DNA from 2 places in the Paenisporosarcina sp. P5_A11 genome. Region 1 is predicted to be linked to the other one. Evidence: predicted binding sites of a transcription regulator. Region 1 holds the regulator's gene; the other holds the start of a gene.
The links. Region 1 encodes NrdR, which represses ribonucleotide reductase genes. Its sites were predicted from a motif close to AACACNATATATNGTGTT; they were not measured.

Region 1 (9,585 bases):
CATCGTATAAATAAATATTGCACCAGGCAAATTCATGATATCAAAATGGGCTGGATTCAGGACCATATCAAATTGATCTCTCAGTGTTGTTTGAATTACACCCGTGTAGTTAACAATGCCATGATAGGTATAAGCTCCGATAAATGGTGGAATTGATAAAGGTAAAATCAATGCCCATTTTAAGAAGCCGCGTAAAGGAAATTGATACTGAGTGATAAGCCACGCTAAACTTAATCCAATAGAGATTGTTAATATAGCAGTTGCACTAATTAGAATGAGAGACGTTCGTATAAAAGACCCTAGAACAAATTCTTTCATATGTGCCCAGTTTTCATTGGATGGTGAAAAAATTCCCGTAACTATCGTTATGTTCGGCAAAAACAATAGAATCATAATGATTGCAGCTGATACTGTCCAGCCATTTACATTTGCCAGTCTTCTTTGCACGTTTCAAACACCTCTTCTAATCCCAAGAAATCCCTTGTCACGAAAACTCGTAACAAGGGCATTTATATTATTTATTTCCAACCAACTTCATTAAAGATTAAAATTGATTTTGCATTGTTATCACCAAGAACTGATAATGAAATATCTTGTTCTTTAAATTCGCCCCATGATTTAAGTAATTCAGTTGCTTCAACTGATTCATTTACTGGGTATTCATAGTTTGCTTCTGCAAATGTACCTTGAGCTTCTGGAGCTGATAAGTACTCAAGAAGTTTAATTGCATTGTCTTTATTTTTAGACGTTTTTACAACACCAGCGCCACTTACGTTTACATGTGTGCCTGTTGTGTCTTGGTTCGGGAAGAAAATGCCTAAGCCTTCAGCCACTTTTACTTCTTCTGGATCTTCAGAGTTTAACATTTGACCAAAGTAGTACGTATTCATGATTGCTACGTCACCAACACCCGCTGCAATTGCTTTTGCTTGGTCTCTGTCTCCACCTTCAGGATCACGTGCAAAGTTTGATACAAGACCTGCAGCCCACTCTTTAGCTTTGTCTTCTCCGTTAATTTCGATGAAAGATGCTAACAAAGATTGATTATACACGTTTTCAGACCCACGAATCAAGACGCGACCTTTCCACTGATCTTCTGTTAGTGCTTCATACGTCGATAACTCTTCAGGTTTTACTGTTTCTTTATTGTAGATAATGACACGAGCACGTTTTGTTAAACCGTACCACATTTGATCTTTATCTTGGAAGTTAGCTGGAACTTGTTCGTCTAATTTGTCACTTGAGACAGCTTGCAATAACCCGTCATCTTTAGCACGGTATAAACGTCCTGCATCAGCAGTAAGGAATAAATCTGCTTCAGTAGCATCGCCTTCACGTTTAATACGTTCAAGTAATTCATCTGCTTCACCTTTAATGACGTTAACTTTAATGCCTGTTTCTTCTTCGAATTTCGCATAAAGCTCATCGTCTACATCATAATGACGTGCCGTATATAGGTTTACTTCTTTGCTTTCGTTTGTTTCTGTTGTTTCTTTTGTTTCTTTTGACTCCTTGTTCGATGTGGTCTTAGTGGTTGTTGTATCGTTGCCACAAGCTGATAAAACAAGTAGGGCAAAAGCTAAAACTAGAAATAATGCCTTTTTCACTGGATGTCTCTCCCTTTGATATGTATTAAATCGCAACTGAAAACGATTCTCAATCTCAATTATAAATGTGTTGTCGATATTGTCAATGATTCTTTGCACCATTGCTCATATTCGTACTATTCGGAATAATTAAAGTGCAAACTATACTTAGTTTCCTATTTGAATCTAGTGATGTGAAGTGCTCTTTAAGTTTATTGTTGCTCAATTTGATTTAATCCTATTCAAGATGCATTTATTCCCGCTAACAGAGGTTTTGTTCCCGTTCACAACCCTTTATTCCTTTTCAACAGAGTTTTATTCCCTTTCGTCCATTTTCTCCCACAAAAAAACAACCAGACTGCAATCGTCTGGTTGTTTTTTATGTTCCCTCTTATCCATCTCTTCTGTTTTTCCCACTTAAACGCATTGGTATGGTTATCGAACGGATTCTTTCCATAATACGAGCGGCTTTAACTAGCTCCCGCTCCCCTTTTCCGGAATATGCTAAGTGTTCTTCTAATCCATCATAATCAAAATTCGAAGTGATAAACGTAGGTAAATTCTCAGCCATTCGATAATGCAGTACCGTACCCAAAATTTCATCTCGAGTCCAAGTTGATAATGTTTCTGCTCCCAAATCATCAAGCATAAGAACAGGAGCTTTTTTAACATAATCGACTTTCTCTTGAAGTGATTGATCTTGTATGGCATGCTTCATTTCGCGTAAAAATTCCGGGACATAAACGAGAACAGTTTTAATTTTTTGTTCAGCGAGCTCATTGGCTAGCGCACCTAATACATAGGATTTGCCGACACCAAACTCTCCATAAATATAAAATCCTTTTGAAGGCAATTGTCCTGTTGTTTTAAGTTCTTCCATAAATGTGCTGGCAGCTGTTCCTAGATTAACTCGAGTATTGTGATCATAAGTAACAGTAGCAAGTCTTGCTTTCAACACATCTTTTGGCATGTGCATACTTGAAATCATTGCAGACACTTCACGACGCTCGTCCTCAACAATTTTTTGTCGACATCTGGCATAGTCAAGATCAATTAATCCACGAATAATTGTTAATTGAGGAACATAGCCCTTCATGATGTTTTCGCAGTTAGCTACGTTTTCGCATGTTTCACAATCATGATTTTGTGTTGTATACTCATATAATTTCCCGAGACCACGGTCAACCATCCCTTTGTTCACAACTTCTGCATTTTCTGCTAGAAATGCTTGAACTCCACGATTTTCTAGAATCTCTGATTTCATTTTTTCATATCGCTCTGTAAATGCATCTGCATTAACGACACGCTTTAAAGTATCACTTATTGGTTCCACTAGTTTTCGCCTGCCCCTCTTTTACACCGAGTTTCTCAAGCAACTGTTGTTTTTTGGTTTCCCAATCTTCGGTTACTTCATTCTCAACTGATTGTTTAGTTGAGCGAGTTTCTTTCGCTTTGTAAAACCACTCAGGCACTTTCTCATCACGCACATTTTTGCGTTTGTACGGTGTTGCTGTCTTCGCTGAATTTTGCCAATCCAGATATTGATCATGTTCTTTCCTAGATATCTCAATGGCCTGCTCAGCCGTTTGAATGTTTTCACGTTGCCAATGAGCTGCGATTTTGTGCACGTAATTCTTATTTAGTTTCATCTTGGCGCGAATTAATACGAATTGCAATAACACGTTGACGACTGCAGGTGGAAAACTATATTTAAAAATAAGCTCGTTGGCTAAGTCAACTTCCACTGGCATCGGTTCTTTACCATTAGATAAGTCACGCAACACTTCTAGAGGTGGTGTATCTTCTAAATATTTTATTAAGGATTGGTCTTTAGACAGCACTAAATTTTGTGTTTCGACTTTATTTTGTTGAGGTAGCTTTTGAGTAAGTCTAGGTGGCTTTGAAGAAATCGAAAGCTTGTAATAATCAGCTGCTGTTTTTTTCAATCGTTCTTCTGTAACACGGTTTTGATCATCTATAGCCATCATTAATACTTTTTGCATATCAATAGCATTTAATGAATACAAAAAAGCCACTTTCGCAATTAACTCTTTTACCGATAAAGTAAGAACACTTGAAGGAATCATTACCTCAGATAATCCAGATTTTAATAAATCGAAATCAAAATCCATTGAATAAAATGGTAATTTATTCGGTCGACTTGGTTGTTCCATTTGGTCTGGATCAAACACATGTCCAAGTTTTGTATAATCATGATTACTTTTAAAGACGTCTTGTAAATCTCTTGAGACGTTTTCATAGCCGCTTTGTTGAGCTTGTTTTTTCACAAATCTTTCTCTGACACGTATATACGCTTTTTCATGAATTACGCTATATAAGGAAGTTGCCAAAATCGGCTCGCTGAAAAACGAAGCGGCATCCAGCGGAGCAACTACTTCATATATAAACATGCGTTTGTCATGATCATCTTTTTTCCATGTTTTCATTAAACCAATCGCTTCGAGAGCTACACGTGCATCAAATATTTTTTTTAATGACATGTTCAAGACATCCATTAAATAATAATGTGATAATTGTTCCGAAATATGGCTCTCGGATTCTGCCCACAAAGTGCAGTATAGACTCATAGCATCAGAGCCAATGATTGGTTTGTACAACATTGTGACGAGTTGACGATCTGTATCAGCAAGTGGATAAGGCATTTGGATGATGAAGCTATCTACTGGTTGAAGTTCTTTAAATAAAAGTTGCATACAACATCCTGTTCCTTTCTACTTGTTTTCTGGATTTCTCTTTAATAAGTCTTTTAGTTCGTCAATAAACACATTGATGTCTTTAAATTGACGGTAAACTGACGCAAAACGTACATAAGCCACTTCATCAATTTTCGCTAACCGGTCCATGACCATTTCGCCAACATCTTCTGACTTCACTTCTGAGTTTCCTATGCGACGCAACTCTTTTTCAATTGAGAATACGACTCCCTCAAGCATATCAAGAGATACAGGACGCTTTTCACATGCACGAATAAGACCACGTATTACTTTCTCATGGCTAAACTCTTCTCGTGATCCATCTTTTTTAACTAGAATTAATGGCATTTCTTCTACTTTTTCAAATGTAGTAAAGCGAAATCCACAATCCTCACATTCTCTTCTTCTGCGTATTGCTTTATTGTCGTCAACTGGTCTAGAATCCACGACTCGTGTTCCGTTATATTGGCAAGCTGGACATCTCATATTTTAATCTCCTGGGTTAAGGCTTTCGTTAATGTTCTTATTATAACAAATATTATTCATAAAAATCGAAAAAGCAGAGGAATATCGTCCTCTGCTTACTCATTTAACAGTTTATGTGTTATGCATGTGCTGTTACGAGAGGTTTGCTCGCTGTAACAGGACCCATACCGCGTGGAATTTCTGTCATTTCACGCGTCTGTGATCCAAGTGCATCAGCAATATATTTAGCAGCAATTGTTGGATCTAAATCGCCACATGTATATACATCAATACTTGCGTAACCGTGTTCTGGGAAGCTGTGAATCGTTAAGTGTGATTCAGAAATAATCACGACTCCACTTACACCTTGTGGTGCAAATTTGTGGAATGCTACTTCACGTACTTCTGCTCCTGATTTAAGTGCTGCTTCAACAAATGTTCGTTCGATGAAATTCACATCGTTTAATTTGTCAAATTCGCACTCCCAAAGTTCTGCGATAACATGACGCCCCATTGTTTCCATGGTTCGTTTCCCCCTTTGATAAGTTATTATTTTTTGATGAATCATCAAAGTAGACTACCACGGGGGAAAGTTAGTCCAGAGAGGTCCTAACCCTTTAAGCAGTCAGTGTATATTTTAAAAGTACACGATTCACATTATATGATGTATTCAACAACATTGCAATAGATTACGAAAAAAATCCTTCCTGCTGTTAAAATAGCAGGAAGGATTCTTATTTATACGATTACTCTATCCTTTAGAGCTGCTCCAACTTTTTTCGTTAAATCAATTACACGAGCTGAATAACCCCATTCATTGTCATACCAAGCAAGGACTTTAACTTTACGTGATCCGATGACCATTGTCGTTAATCCATCCACAATTGCAGAGTGTGGATCAGAATTGAAATCAATAGATACAAGCGGTTCAGTTGTAAATCCAAGAATCCCTTTCATAGCACCTTTAGAAGCTTCAATAAATGCAGCGTTTACTTCTTCAACTGTTACATCTGTTTGAAGATCCACTACAAGATCAACTAGTGAAACATTAGGTGTTGGCACACGGAGTGAAAGACCGTGAAGTTTACCTTTTAACTCAGGTAACACTAATGACAGCGCTTTCGCAGCACCCGTAGATGTTGGAATTATTGATTGTGCACAAGCTCGTGCACGTCGTAAATCTTTATGTGGATTATCAAGATTCTTTTGATCATTCGTATACGCATGTACAGTTGTCATAAGACCATTTTCAATACCAAATGTATCATTCAATACTTTTGCTACCGGAGCTAGACAATTCGTCGTACAACTTGCATTAGATATGACATCATGTTTTTCAATATTCAATTGATCTTCATTTACACCCATTACAATTGTTATGTCTTCATTTTTTCCAGGTGCACTCAAAATTACTTTTTTAGCCCCTGCTTGTAAATGCAATGCTGCTTTTTCACGTTCATTAAATTTCCCAGTTGCTTCAATAACAATATCAATGTTCATTTCTTTCCAAGGCAACTTCAATGGATCGCGGTCACTTACCAATTGCACTCGTTTACCATTTACGATTAATGCATTTTTTTCAACTATAACATCAGCGGAAAACGTCCCGTGATTTGTGTCATACTTAATCAAATGTGCTAATGTTTCTGGTGGATATGTAGCATTAATTGCCACTACATTTATATCATTTTGAAGAATAGCTTGACGAAAAACCATACGACCTATGCGGCCAAAACCATTAATAGCGATAGAAGCTGGCATTAAAAATCCTCCTACAAGTATGTTCTACTTTTAGTCTTTATTCTTAAATTAGTATAACACATTTTAAATTAAGATAAACCTAAAGTTGGCAATATAGAAATGTTCTATTTTTCAGAAAGTGGGACATTATATGTCCCACTCAGTCAATATTCGTTCTAATTGTTCCTTTGATTGTTCAATAGTGCCGTTATTATAAATGACCGCATCGGCACCTTTTTCTTTTTCAGAAATTGGTAATTGAGACTGAATTCTTGCAGTTGCTTCGTCTTTAGAAAGAGAATTCCGATTCATTAATCGTTGCAATTGCATTTCTTCGGTTACAGATACTACTAGTATTTTATCAACGAAATGTTGCAGTCTACTCTCAAAAAGGAGAGGGATATCCATAATCAAGGTTTTCTGACCGCTTTTCAAATGTTCATCACGCTGGCGAAACATTTCGCTTCGAATTGCTGGATGCATCAAGTCGTTTAATTGTTTTCTTTTTGCTGGATCGTTAAAAATCAGTTTACCCAGAGCTTCCCGATTTAATGTGCCATCTTTATTTATTACGGAAGATCCAAATTCACGCTCAATTTCTTGTAAATTTGATGTGCCTGGTTCTACGACTAATCGAGCTACTAAGTCAGCATCGATTATCGGATATCCTTTATCTTTTAACATGGCTGAAATCGTGCTTTTACCACTCGCAATACTTCCCGTTAATCCTATAATCATTGTATGTTCACCCTCTTATCGTTGACATGAAGGACAGTACCAAGAGTTTCGTCCTCCTAGCACTCGTTGTTTTGTAGGGACTAAGCAATGTGGACATTGTTTCTTGCCGTACATTTGTAATCTATGTTGCATACTGCCCGCTTCACCATTGATGTTGCGATAATCTGATATTGAGCTCCCACCAACCAAAATACTTTCATTTAATACAACGACTACTGTTTCAAAAAGTTCAGAAAGTCTTTTTTGACTTATACGATTTACTTTTCTCGCTGGATGAATATGCATTCGAAATAATGCTTCGGTAGCATAAATATTGCCACATCCAGAAATAACTTGCCCATCCATAATCACTTCTTTTATAGACTTGTTTTGGTATTTAACAAGCTTAGTCAAGTCTAGAAAATGGTCAAGTGCCGAGTAATCGAACGGTTCAGGAGCCATTAGTAATAATGGGGGGAATTGTTCTTCTGATTCAAGTAAACGCATTTCGCCAAACCTGCGAATATCTGCATATACCAACAACATGCCGTCATTTAGTTTAAATATCACATGAATATGTTTTCTGAATTTTTCTTCTGAAATTTCATGCGTTTCGTGAACATAAAACCACGCCCCAGACATTCCTAGATGATTCACTAATAACTTACTCTGGTGATTTTTCTCTAAATGAAAATAGATATACTTTGATCTTCTTACTATTTGAATAATTTTTGCATCTGCTAGTTCTTGCTGAAAATCAGCGAGCTCGGTTCCTTTGATGATTGCTTGTTTCCCCGCCTTACGGGACACTTCTAAGACTGCGGAAAGAGTGACTCCTTCAATGGTTTTTCCAGTCACTACAGGTTTAAGAGCATTTACGACTCCCTCGACTTCTGGTAATTCAGGCATTTTTTTGCCCCCTTACTTCGTATCGTACCAAGTTAGACCATACGCATAATCCACTTTGAGTGGCACTTTTAATTCAATCGCATGTTCCATCACTTCAGGTACGATCTTTTCTAATATCGCAATTTCTTCTGGAGGTGCTTCAAAAATCAATTCATCATGTACTTGAAGTAGCATAGTTGCTTGTAAATTTTCCTTCTCTAAACGAGCAGCCATATCAATCATGGCTTTCTTTATAATATCCGCGGCACTCCCTTGAATAGGTGTATTCATTGCCGTCCGTTCAGCGAAACCTCGCAAATTAAAGTTTGAACTTGTAATATCAGGCAAGTATCTTCTTCTATTTAAAATCGTCGTAACAAATCCTGATTTCTTAGCATCATGAACGATATCATCCATGTATTGTTTAACACCTGGGAAGCTCTTTAAATAACGATCGATAAATTCAGCAGCTTCCTTACGTGTAATAGATAAGTTTTGTGACAATCCATAATCACTGATTCCATAAACAATTCCGAAGTTTACTGCTTTAGCTGCACGACGCATGTCAGACGTTACAGCATCAGCTTCCACGTGGAAAACATCCATTGCCGTTTTTGTATGAATATCTAAGTCGTTTCGGAAAGCGTCGATTAATTCTTCATCATCTGACATATGTGCTAAAACACGCAGCTCGATTTGAGAATAATCTGCAGCAAATAAAACCCAACCTGGTTGTGAAGGAACAAACGCTTTACGAATTTTGCGTCCTTCTTCTAGTCTCACAGGAATGTTTTGTAAATTCGGATTGGTTGAACTTAAACGTCCTGTTTGCGTGAGAGCTTGTTGATATCTCGTGTGAATCTTACCATCATCTTTATGAATTTCTTTCAATAATCCTTCGATATACGTAGACTGTAACTTCCCTAATTGACGGAACAACAGAATATGTGAAATCACTTCATGTTTGCCTTCTAATTTTTCTAAAACGTCTGCGGCAGTTGAATAACCTGTCTTCGTTTTTTTCAATGCAGGAAGTCCTAGTTTTTCAAATAAAATGACACCTAGTTGTTTAGGTGAATTAATATTAAAAGTCTCTCCAGCTGCATGATAAATCGTTTGTTCAATCTCCGTTAACTTTCCAGCTAAATCTTCACCAATATCAACAAGAGTTTGACGGTCCACTTTCACACCATCAGACTCCATTTTTCCTAGAATGGTTGCCAATGGTAACTCAAGTTCTTGATAAAGTTCGTATTGTTCATTGTCTTTTAATTTTTGATCCATTACTGCTCTCAAATTCCAAACAGCCATTGCTTTTCTAACAATATGTTCACCTAACTCTGCATCAGATGGAACCGATTTTTTTGCTCCTTTTCCGTATACTTGTTCATTGGTAAATACATCACCGTAACCGAATTCGCGAGATAATACCGCGACATCGTCAGACGTTATTGCTGGATTAACGATATATGCAG
Region 2 (4,196 bases), on a different contig from region 1:
GTTACTGAAATGTTAGCACCCGTTAAAAACTCTGAGTTGTTTACACTGTAAGTACCGCCGTCTAGTAATTTTGTTTCGGCATCACGAATAATGCCATCACTGAATCCACCTAGTCCAGGAATTTTTTTATAATTGACTATTCCTTGATACATCGCTTCTTCTTGTTGCGTTAAAGGTTTAAAGTTGAGTTTATCTTTCGCAAGCTCTTTGATCGTTTCATCTTCTGTATTCTCTATTAAAAAGCGAAGAATTCTCGGATTTTGCATTTTTGAAATAATAAATTCGGCAATATCAGGATGCCAATCAGCAAGCATAATCATTTGAGCACCACGTCGGCTGCCACCTTGTTCAACAAGATGAGTTAACTTCGCTATATCGTCTAACCATGATACTGAACCAGATGATTTTCCGTTAACACCTTTTGCTAGTGTATTTCTGGGACGAAGTGTTGAGCCATTCGTTCCAACGCCTCCACCTCGACTCATAATTTCCATCACTTGTTTGCGATGATCAGAAATGCCTTCACGTGAATCTGGCACAAATGGCATAACGTAACAGTTAAAATAAGTTACATCTGTTCCTGCCCCTGCACCATAAAGAACTCGTCCAGCAGGAATAAATTTCATGGCTACCAATTGTTCATAAAACTTTTGGAACCATTCTTTTTTCTTTTCTTCAGTTGTTTCTACTGATGCTAAACCAGTTGCGTTACGTTTTGCAATTTGTTCATAATAAACTTCCAATGGTTTTTCAATTACATGAATAGAACGATTAACAATTCCAAGTTGTTGTTCTGTCGGATCATCAATAGCACTACGGTAATCTTCTTCAATTAACACTTTTGCTTTGTTCGCGTCTTTGTCAATTGAAACAATATAACCTAAGCCGCGGGCTGGGAATTTAGGATCTTCTTTCACTGTTAAAACTACGAAGTCTCCTGCTTTCAATGTTTCCTTCGCCATATCTTTAAAAGAATAGCGATCGATCATTACTAAGCGGGAAACCCCTTTATGCGTAAGTGTCATTTCTTGTGTAATTGGATGTACTTGAGGAAATAATGCTATGTCTTGATTTAAATTTTCAATGTTTAACTTACCTATTGTTTGTTTGGAAACTAGTACCATCTTCATTCCTCCTATTTATGCTTAAAAACACAATATGTAGTGTAGATAATTAAATATATTACTATATATTGATATTAAAATCAATTGAAGCGCATGTATGGTCGAACATACACACGCAACGTCTATAGGTATATTTTACTTATTTTATACCAAAAATAGCACTTTGTGCCCACTACTTACGGTATGTCCAATCGTCATGCGCGTAACGCCTTTTTTCTAAAGCTTCTACATATTCTATTTGTTCATTTGTAAGTGAATAAGGTTCAAGATTAACATCTAATCCCTCTTCAAATCCATTTTTAAACGCTGCTACACACTCATCCATAGTCGCAGGTATTTCACGTAAACGATTGATTGCTACTGCTTTTTCTGGTAACCCTCTTCGAACACGAGCTTTTACCGCTTCAGATGGATAATTAAATAAAGAGACGAGTTTGTCTTCATCTAAATCAAGTAAAATCGCCCCATGCTGTAGAATGACACCTTTTTGTCTAGTTTGTGCACTGCCAGCTACTTTTTTTCCTTCAACTACTAACTCATACCAGGAAGGAGCGTCAAAACAGACTGCGCTTCTTGGTTTTTTCAAATCAGTTTTCTTTTCATCTGTATCAGGTATTGAAAAGTAAGCATCAAGCCCAAGATTTTGGAAACCTATTAATAACCCTTCGCTTAATACTCGATATGCTTCGGTTACTGTCACTGGCATATTCGGATAATCTTCACTGACGATAATGCTATACGTTAATTCATGTTCATGTAGTACCCCTCGACCACCTGTTGGACGACGAACAAAACCTAAGTTATGCTTTTTAACTTCTTCCATATTAATTTCTTTCTTTACTTGTTGGAAGTAGCCAATCGATAATGTGGCTGGTGTCCATCCGTAAAAACGTACGATAGGAGGCAGGAGTCCTTCGCTATGCCAATCTAATAATGCTTCATCTAAAGCCATATTAAAAGATGGACGACAAGCACCGGAATTAATAAAATACCAAGTTGGTTTGGACATATAATTTCCTCCTCACAATGTTTTTCATCTTACCAAACCAAATGCCATGTGGCTACTAAATTATTTAAATAAACTATAAAGAAAATTCAAACAGTCGAGATCTTTCATACAAGATTTTTTCAATAATACATAAAACCATATTGTGTGTGTTATAGACATTCGAATAGATCATTATCTCTTTGTTCTATATAACTTGAACTTTAAAATCCATCTTTTAAGCTTTAAAAAGATGGGTTTTCTCACAAGAAAATAGTATAATAAAAACATAGAGAGAAAGGGGAAGTTGTTTTGACACTTATATATATTATTAGTGCTGCTTTATTAGCTTTAGTGGTCTATTTTTTAATTTCATCACTTCGATTGAAAAAAGCTGTTTCAGGTTTAACCCAAGAACAGTTTATTGAGGGATATCGTAAAGCACAACTCATAGACGTCCGTGAACCAAAAGAATTTGATGGCGGGCACATTCTAGGTGCGCGCAACATCCCATCTTCACAAATGCGCCAACGCTTCAAAGAAATTCGTTCAGATAAGCCTGTTTACTTGTACTGTCAAAATAGCGCAAGAAGTTCACGTACTGCTTTGTTTCTTAAGAAAAAAGGATATACGCAGATTTATCAATTACAAGGCGGTTTCCGTCAATGGACTGGTAAAATTAAAGCTAAATAATTTTCTGAAAAGTTCTTCCAATTGGAGGAACTTTTTTTCAACTTAATCGTTATAATTGAGTCATATTTTATGGGAGGCCTTTATGAAACCACTTACGCTTATATCACACCTTGAAGATACGAGACAAACTCTTCCCCATTACGAAGATCTTGCATTCGTATCCAAACGCATTATTGACAAGCTTGAACATAGGTTATCTGGACAATGGCAACATATATATATTGGTGAAACCATTTCGCAACTCGATACCAACGTCCTTGAAATGATGGAAAAAGGCCTCCTTGAGTACGAGTCTCTTAGTCATATATACGAGACACGAACTCTTGGAAAAATAGGCACAACTTCCGAGGATGCTAATGAAAGCCACTTAAAAGTAGTTAATACGTTTGAAAATCAACTTATTTATTTCCCTAATCATGAAGTTGCCCTAACAATTGTCACGTTTTACACCACCGATCATAGCTGGCCAGAGATGCATTGTTATGCCCAGTCTCCTGAAAAGGCTTTAGCCTTCTTACAAGATATTAACGAGAAATTAAGGCAAATGTTAATGCAGTCTGTTACATTTTTAGTGGATACGGAAGATGGCGTAAAGCGACGCAATTACGGTGAACATTCTGTTGTAAGTCGTGAGGATGTTATGCTTGAGGAGTCGGTGAAACAAGATATCTTCCGTTCAATTGATCAATTTTTCACAGCAGATGGCCAATTCTTTAAAGAATATGGATTGCCTTATAAGCGCGGTATTTTACTTTATGGTTCTCCGGGTAACGGAAAAACAACGTTAGTTAAGTCCATCACTGGCTCAACAAACGCACCCGTAGTGTATTGGCAGATTACTGAGTTTACTGGAAGTCATTCTATACAAGAAGTATTTGGCATCGTCACAAGACTAGCACCAGCCATTCTAGTCATTGAAGACATAGACTCTATGCCTGAATATACACGTTCTGTCTTTTTAAACACTCTAGATGGCACGCAATCTAGAGAAGGGTTATTTATTATAGGAACAACAAACTATCCCGAAAAAATCGATCCTGCGCTGATTAACCGTGCTGGACGTTTTGACCGAGCATATGAAATACCGGCTCCTTCCGCTCAAGTACGAGAACAGTATTTACGTAAACTTGATTTGAAGGACATCTTCTCACACCAACAAGTCAATGACATGGCACGCTTGACAAAAGGCTTATCGATTTCTCAATTAAATGAATTATATATGTCTGTTGCCTTAAACTGGCATTATGATGGTGAACTGGCTTTTGAAGAGCGCATAAAAGAACTTCAAAAACAAAATAAACGTTCAAAAAAGAATGACTGGGAAGACGAGGAAGGTTCAATCGGATTTTAATTAGGCTATGTAAAAGAATCTGTTTGAAATGAAAGAACAAAAG

Region 2: AC1DOS_RS13065 (vitamin B12-dependent ribonucleotide reductase) is a predicted target of NrdR. The motif match lies at 1,151-1,168, and genes of this name have one in related genera.

What each region holds. Positions count from the first base shown of each region.
Region 1 is NZ_JBFUKT010000015.1:10,918-20,502, reverse strand. It holds gene AC1DOS_RS04885 (ABC transporter permease) at 1-447, opposite strand, end outside; gene AC1DOS_RS04880 (Fe(3+) ABC transporter substrate-binding protein) at 519-1,607, opposite strand; gene dnaI (primosomal protein DnaI) at 1,978-2,919, opposite strand; gene AC1DOS_RS04870 (replication initiation and membrane attachment family protein) at 2,903-4,300, opposite strand; gene nrdR (transcriptional regulator NrdR) at 4,319-4,786, opposite strand; gene speD (adenosylmethionine decarboxylase) at 4,905-5,288, opposite strand; gene AC1DOS_RS04855 (glyceraldehyde-3-phosphate dehydrogenase) at 5,504-6,526, opposite strand; gene coaE (dephospho-CoA kinase) at 6,653-7,243, opposite strand; gene mutM (bifunctional DNA-formamidopyrimidine glycosylase/DNA-(apurinic or apyrimidinic site) lyase) at 7,259-8,131, opposite strand; gene polA (DNA polymerase I) at 8,144-9,585, opposite strand, start outside.
Region 2 is NZ_JBFUKT010000098.1:191-4,386, reverse strand. It holds gene AC1DOS_RS13065 (vitamin B12-dependent ribonucleotide reductase) at 1-1,124, opposite strand, end outside; gene AC1DOS_RS13060 (lipoate--protein ligase family protein) at 1,297-2,133, opposite strand; gene AC1DOS_RS13055 (rhodanese-like domain-containing protein) at 2,422-2,802, shown strand; gene AC1DOS_RS13050 (AAA family ATPase) at 2,885-4,153, shown strand.